DNA from 2 places in the Thioclava sp. F36-7 genome. Region 1 is predicted to be linked to the other one. Evidence: riboswitches for the same ligand, from Rfam matches in the RefSeq annotation. Region 1 holds a riboswitch; the other holds the start of a gene.
What was found. Region 1 has a riboswitch for cobalamin ahead of BMI89_RS10580 (TonB-dependent receptor). Riboswitches for the same ligand answer to the same signal wherever they lie in the genome.
Positions count from the first base shown of each region.

Region 2: another riboswitch for cobalamin. It lies ahead of BMI89_RS07675 (hypothetical protein); the one in region 1 lies ahead of BMI89_RS10580 (TonB-dependent receptor).

Region 1 is NZ_MPZR01000005.1:82,991-86,404, forward strand. It holds gene BMI89_RS10570 (DUF1499 domain-containing protein) at 1-176, shown strand, start outside; gene BMI89_RS10575 (DUF475 domain-containing protein) at 290-1,336, shown strand; cobalamin riboswitch at 1,366-1,560, shown strand; gene BMI89_RS10580 (TonB-dependent receptor) at 1,697-3,414, shown strand, end outside.
Region 2 is NZ_MPZR01000003.1:390,597-394,010, forward strand. It holds gene BMI89_RS07670 (homocysteine S-methyltransferase family protein) at 13-1,062, opposite strand; gene BMI89_RS07675 (hypothetical protein) at 1,193-1,498, opposite strand; cobalamin riboswitch at 1,623-1,826, opposite strand; gene ppsA (phosphoenolpyruvate synthase) at 2,038-3,414, shown strand, end outside.

The DNA of each region.
Region 1 (3,414 bases):
ATGAGGGGCATGTGGCCTATGTCACCCGCTCCGCCTTCTTCGGCTTTCCAGACGTCACCACGCTTTGGGTCGAGGGCAACACGCTGCAAATCCGCGGCCATCTCGTCTACGGCAAATCCGATCTCGGCGTGAACAAAGCCCGGATCATGGGCTGGCTCGACGAGGCGGGGCTGTAGGGGGTCTGATACGAGGCGCGCCCGCCGGGTCACAGCGATCAACTCTGACGGCGCGCTCCCTTGCGAAGAGAAGGGGCGAAGCCTAAGTGAGGCTCCATGCAGCCGGAGCCAGCATGACCACCATGTACCGTTATTTCTCCTGGGCCATCGCCGTCACTATTGCGGGGCTGGTCGGGTCATTCGCGCTGGGTTTTGCCCAGACCGGCGGGCTGGGCGGCGCGGTCTCTTTCCTGATGATCACGGCGGTGCTCGCCGTGCTGGAAATCTCGCTGAGCTTCGACAACGCCATCGTTAACGCCAACAAACTGCACCAGATGACGCCGAAATGGCAGCGTCGTTTCCTGACCTGGGGTATTCTGATCGCGGTCTTCGGGATGCGTATCCTGTTCCCGCTGCTGATCGTCGTGATCGCCGCTGGGATCGGACCATGGGAGGCGGTGCAACTGGCCGCGAAACATCCGGCGGAATATGCCGAGATCATCGAGGACGCACATCTGTCGATCGCGGGCTTCGGCGGCGCTTTCCTGATGATGGTCGCGCTTACCTATTTCATCGACGAGGGCAAGGAAGTCGACTGGATCCGAGCGTTGGAGCGCCGGTTGCGCGCGCTCGCCTCGATCCGCGGGTTGGAGATCGGCCTCGTGCTGCTCGTCATTCTGGCCTTTACCTGGATCCTTCCCGAAGGGCGCGAGGACGAGTTTATGTTCGCCTCCATCTGCGGGCTTGCGACCTTCCTCGGGGTCGAAGTGCTCAGCCACGTGCTCGACCGGACGAATATCGCCGCCGAGACGGCCAAGGCTGGCCTCGGCGCGTTCCTCTATCTCGAAGTGCTCGACGCGTCCTTCAGCTTCGACGGGGTGATCGGGGCCTTCGCGCTGACCCAGAACCTGTTCCTGATCGCGATCGGTCTGGGGATCGGCGCGATGTATGTGCGGTCGATGACCCTGATGCTGGTGGAGCGCAACACGCTGAGCGAATTCCGCTATCTCGAGAACGGGGCCTTCTGGTCGATCCTGATCCTTTCGGTCGTCATGTTCGCGCAGACGCTGGTGGAAGTGCCCGAGGTGATTACCGGGCTGATCGGGGCGGGGCTGATCGGGCTGGCGCTGCTGTCCTCGATCCGTTTCAACAAGCGCAGCAGAGCCGCCGTCGAGAGTTGAAATTTTCTTGACAGACTGCGGCGCGCGCGGCACAGCAGGGGCACTTCGGTTCCGCCTTGGCGGATGAAAAGGGAACCCGGTGCGATGCGTGCATTCATTCCGGGGCTGCCCCCGCAACTGTGAGCGGCGAGTGACGGCTGACTGAGCCACTGGGGCGACCCGGGAAGGCCAGCCGAAACCAAGACCCGCGAGCCAGGAGACCTGCCGAGGCGCTCATCCTTTCTGCCTGTGCGGGGCGCGCAGCGGAGGCGGTCTTCCGTCAGTGGTGACATTCTCACCGTCGGCGGAAATTCCAAATTTCCAAAGACTTACGATACGAAGTTCACGCGACCACAGAGTCGCGATACGAGGGAATTGGATATGATCCGCACCCGTTTGACCGTGGGCCTGATGCTCACCACCGCGCTGGCAGCCCCCGCGCTTGCGCAAGACAGCCAACCTTACCAACTCGATGAGATCGTGATCTATCACGGTGCGCTCGAGCCGCAATCGTCGGACAAGACCGCGCAGGCGGTCACCGTGCTGTCGCGCAACGAGTTGGAGCGTTCGGGCCAGACCCGCCTTGCCAATCTGATCGCGCAATCGCCGGGCGTCGGCATCCTGTCGCGCGGGCCGATGGGCGCGCAGACCGGCTTCACCATCCGCGGCGTGTCGCAGAACTACGTGAAGGTTATGGTGGACGGGATCGACGTCTCCGATCCCTCCGCGCCGCAGGTGCTGCCCGATCTGGGCCGGTTCAACACGTTCAACTACGACCGGGTCGAGATCATGCGCGGCTCGCAATCGGCGGTCTATGGCGGGCAGGCGGTCGCCGGTGTCATCAACCTCGACACGCCGCGCCCGACCGAGGATGGCGTGACCCAGAGCGTAAAGCTCGAGCTCGGCTCCTACCACACCGCGAATGCGGCCTATAACTTCGGTTGGAAGAAGGGTGACGACGAGCTCGCGATCCAGCTGTCGAAAGTCTACACCGCAGGCTTCTCGGCCGCCGACAAGAAGAACGGCAATACCGAGAAAGACGGCTACCGCGCCGATCGCGTGAGCCTGCGCGCGCAGAAGCGCATCTCCGACAATCTGCTGATCGGCTTCAACGGCTTTGCGCAGAACGATCGGGGCGAGTTCGATAACGGCTTCAGCTCGCCGCCCACGGACAGCAACGAATACACCGTCCACAAGGAGCGGGGCGGGCGTCTCTTTGCGAAATTTGCGACCGGTCCGCTCGATCACGAGCTCGGTCTGACCTATTACACCACCTCGCGCTGGTATCCGGTCTATGACTATGGCTACGAGGGCAAACGCCGCAAACTCGACTGGAAAGCCTCGACCGATCTCGGGCCGGGGCGGCTGACCTTCGGCGCGGATCGCACGCTGGAAACCTATACCGGTACCTATGTCACGGGCGATGTCCTGACCGCGGATACGGGCGTCTTCGGCGAATATGCCTTCTCGCCGATGGACGGCGTGAACGTGACCGCCTCGGCGCGCCATGACGATCACTCGGATTTCGGCGGCAACACCACGGGCCGTCTGGGCGTCACCTGGCAGGCCGATGCCGCGACCCTCTTGCGTGCCTCGGTGGGCAACGGGTTCCGCGCGCCGTCGGGCTACGAGCTTTATGACGGCTATGCGGGCAATCCCGATCTCAAGCCGGAGAAATCGCTGAGCTACGACCTTGGGGTCGAGCGTGATTTCGGTGCGCATAAGCTGACCGCGACGCTGTTCCATATCGAGGTGGACGATCTGATCGACTACAGCAACACGACCTACAGCTATTACCAGACCTCGGGCACCGCCAAGCGGCAGGGTCTGGAACTGGGTCTGAAAGGGCCGATCTCCAACAACGTCAACTATAGCCTCGGCTATACCTATCTGGACTCGAAGAACCCCGATGGGCTGTCCGCAGGCTCGACGTGGAATTCGGCCTTCGGGCGCCACACGCTGACCGTCGGGATCGACGCGCAGGTGACTGACAAGCTCACGCTCGCCGCCGATATGCGCGTGGTCACCGATCGTCAGAGCCAGCCCGATTACGGCCTGCTGAACGCGCAGATGACCTACGATCTGGGCAATGACAAAGA
Region 2 (3,414 bases), on a different contig from region 1:
CTGCGTCAAGCCTCAGGCGCCGTCGCCAAGCGCCCGGATATGCGCCGGGAGGCGGGCATTCTGGCCATACATGAAGTGGTTCTCCATGCGCTCCGAGAAGCGGCTGGCCTCGGTCTCGCGACCCACGGCCTCGGCCATCTCGCGGATATGCATCGGGCTCGCCCCGCAGCACACGCCGAGGTAATTCACTCCGATCGCCTGCGCCTCGCGCGCGAAGGCGCCGATCTCGTAGCGGTTGCAGGCCAGCGGATCGAGCGCGGTCGGGAAGGTCCGGCCATGCGGCGAGGGGCAGGTGCAGCCGTTGTGATCGGAGAGGTTGAAGAAGGTCGGTTCCTCCTTCGTGGTCCGGTAGGGCACGGGCAGGGCGCCGACATGGCAGCTCACCGCCGCGCGCACTTTGCGCAGCCACGGCATCATCGTCTGCGGCCCGCGGAAACAGTTCAGCCCGACGACATCGGCGCCCGCCTGTTCGAGCTGCTGGCAGGTCTCGACGATGCCGACCCCGTCCATCATCTCGTTGCCCGCCATCGGCGCCAGCGTTAGCACCACCGGCAGACCCGACGCCTTCGCGGCCTCCAGCGCACAGAGCGCCTCGCCCGCGTAGTAGAAGGTCTCGCCGATAATGATATCCGCGCCTTCCTCAACCGCCCATCCGATCATCTCGTCGAACATCGCGCGCACCTCGGCCTGCCGCGCCGGATCGGCCGGGTCCCAGATATTCGTGTTCGAGATATTGCCCGCCATCAGGTTGCCGGTCTTCGCATTGGCGACCTCGCGCGCGATCTTAAGCGCCGCGCGGTTGAGCGGCTCCAGCAGGTCTTCCTTGCCGATCACGCGCATCTTCTCGCGGTGGCCGTTATAGGTGAAAGCCTCGACGATATCGCTGCCGGCGCGCTGGAAATCGACATGCAGATTGCGCAGCGCCTGCGGGTATTCGAGCGCCACCTCGGGCACGAATTCCCCGGCGGTCAGATAGCCGCGCCGTTCCAGTTCGAACAGGAAGCCCTCGGCGCAGATTACCGGGCGCGCGTCGAGCAGACGGGTCAGTTTGTTGTCATTCATGGAGAGATCCTCTCAGTTCATCCATGACCATCGTTTGGAAAAGCCGAGCCTCACAGGAAACGGAGTGCCGTTTCCTGCTGCAATGGTCCTCGGCCGGGCCGCAGGATGCGACCGCAAGACGAAAAACGGGTCAGAGGCCGCGTCGGGCGCGAGCGCCGCCGCGCCGGAGCGGGGGCGGCAGCTCGATCGGCAGGGCGAAAGGCTGCGGGCTCAGCGAGTCCAGCAGCAACTCGCAGAACACCGCGACGGCAGGCGAGGTTGCGCCGAACGGATAGGCCTGCGTATGGGCGATGATCGCCGCCTTCGCATAGGGCATGTCGCCCGGTAGCCCGCCGAGCCATTCCATGTAGCCGAGCGTGCCCAGCTCACGCGCACGCAGCGGCGAGATCGGTCCTATATCGAGTTGTAGCAGTGAAAGCGTTCGTTCCAAAAGCATCGCGCCCTCCGCGCAAAAGGGCGGGAGTGGTCGCGGCACGGCGATATGCGAGGTCCGATCTGGTCCATCTCTCGTCTCTCCGTCCCAGGGCACCCCGCCCGGGTTTAAGGTGACCGAGATGCGCTAGGCGCGCATCCGAGATGGCAGGTCTCCTGACTCGCGGGTCGTAGCTTCACCGGACCTTCCCAACCTTTGCAGGTCAGTGGCGTTTCCGGTGGCGCTCGCCGCTTACAGTTGCGGGGGCAGTCACGGAGTTGGGCATCGCCCGCACCGTGTTCCCTTTTCAGCCGACCCTTTGGGGCCGGACACCATCCCGGATTTGATCGCAGGAAAATTCGGCGCTGTCCAGAACGGATTGGGGACGCGGTGGCAGCCGACTGTCGCACGGCAATTCGCGCGCGCATGTCGACGGACTGTCTTGGTCTTACGCGACGGAAGTATTTCGGGAGCGGCTTGCGAGGCCCGCGTTGACAAAGATCAAGGTCGAAATGCGCCTCTGCGATAAAGTGCCGGCAGGTGCAAACAGGGGAGGCGAGCTCATGGCCACGAAGAAAGAAGTCATTCCTTTCGATAGCTTACGCCGCGAGGATGTCGCGCTTGTGGGCGGCAAGAACTCTTCGCTTGGCGAGATGGTGCAGGAGCTTGGCGCCAAGGGCATTCAGGTCCCGCCGGGCTTTGCCACCACATCCGACGCCTACCGGATGTTCCTCGATGAAAACAATCTGACCGAAACCATCGCGGGCTATCTCGCGGATTACGATGCGGACAAGATCAGCCTTCACGTCGCGGGTCAGAGCATTCGCGACACGATCGTGGCCGGAGATTGGCCAGCCTCGACCGAGGCCGCGATCCGGCAGGCTTACCGCGATCTGTCGAAGCGGGCAGGGGTGCCTGAGGTCTCCGTCGCCGTGCGCTCGAGCGCCACGGCCGAAGACCTCCCCGATGCCAGTTTTGCCGGTCAGCAGGAGACCTACCTGAACGTTTCGGGCGAGGAGGAGCTTCTGACCGCCTGCCGCAAGTGTTACGCCTCGCTCTTCACCGACCGCGCGATCACCTATCGCAAGCTCCGTGGGTTCAATCATCTCGATGTCGCGCTCTCCGTGGGCGTTCAGCAGATGGTGCGCTCCGATATCGGCGGGTCGGGCGTGATGTTCTCGATCGACACCGAAACCGGATTCGACAAGGTCGTGCTGATCAGCGCGGCCTGGGGCTTGGGCGAGAATGTCGTGCAAGGCGCGGTCACGCCCGACGAGTTTCAGGTATACAAGCCCTTCCTTGGCAAGGCAGGCGTCAAACCGATCATCGAGAAGAAGCTCGGGGCGAAAGAGATCAAGATGATCTATGCCGGGCCGGACGCCCCGAACCCGGTGCGCAACGTGCCGACATCGAAAGCTGAGCGCGGGAAGTTCGTCCTGTCGGATGACGAGGTGCTCGACCTCGCGCAGCAAGCGGCCACCATCGAAGCGCATTACGGCCAGCCGATGGATATGGAATGGGCCAAGGACGGTGTGACGGGGAAGCTGTTTATCGTGCAGGCGCGCCCCGAGACGGTGCAGTCGCGGGTCTCTGCGGGATCGCTCCGGCGCTACACCATCGGCGCGCATGGCCCGGTCGTGGTCAGCGGCCTGTCGGTCGGCGAGCAGGTCGCGACCGGGCGGGTCTGCCTGATCGAAGACGTCAAGGATATCGACGATTTCGTGGACGGCTCGGTCCTCGTCACCTCGACGACGGACCCCGACTGGGTGCCTGTGATGAAACGGGCCTCTGCCATCATCACCGACCACGGCGGCAGAACCAGCCACGCCGCCATCGTCAGCCGCGAATTGGGCGTGCCCGCCATCGTCGGCTGTGGCGATGCGACGCATGTGCTGCATGACGAGCAGGAGGTGACCGTCTGCTGCGCCGAAGGGGACGAG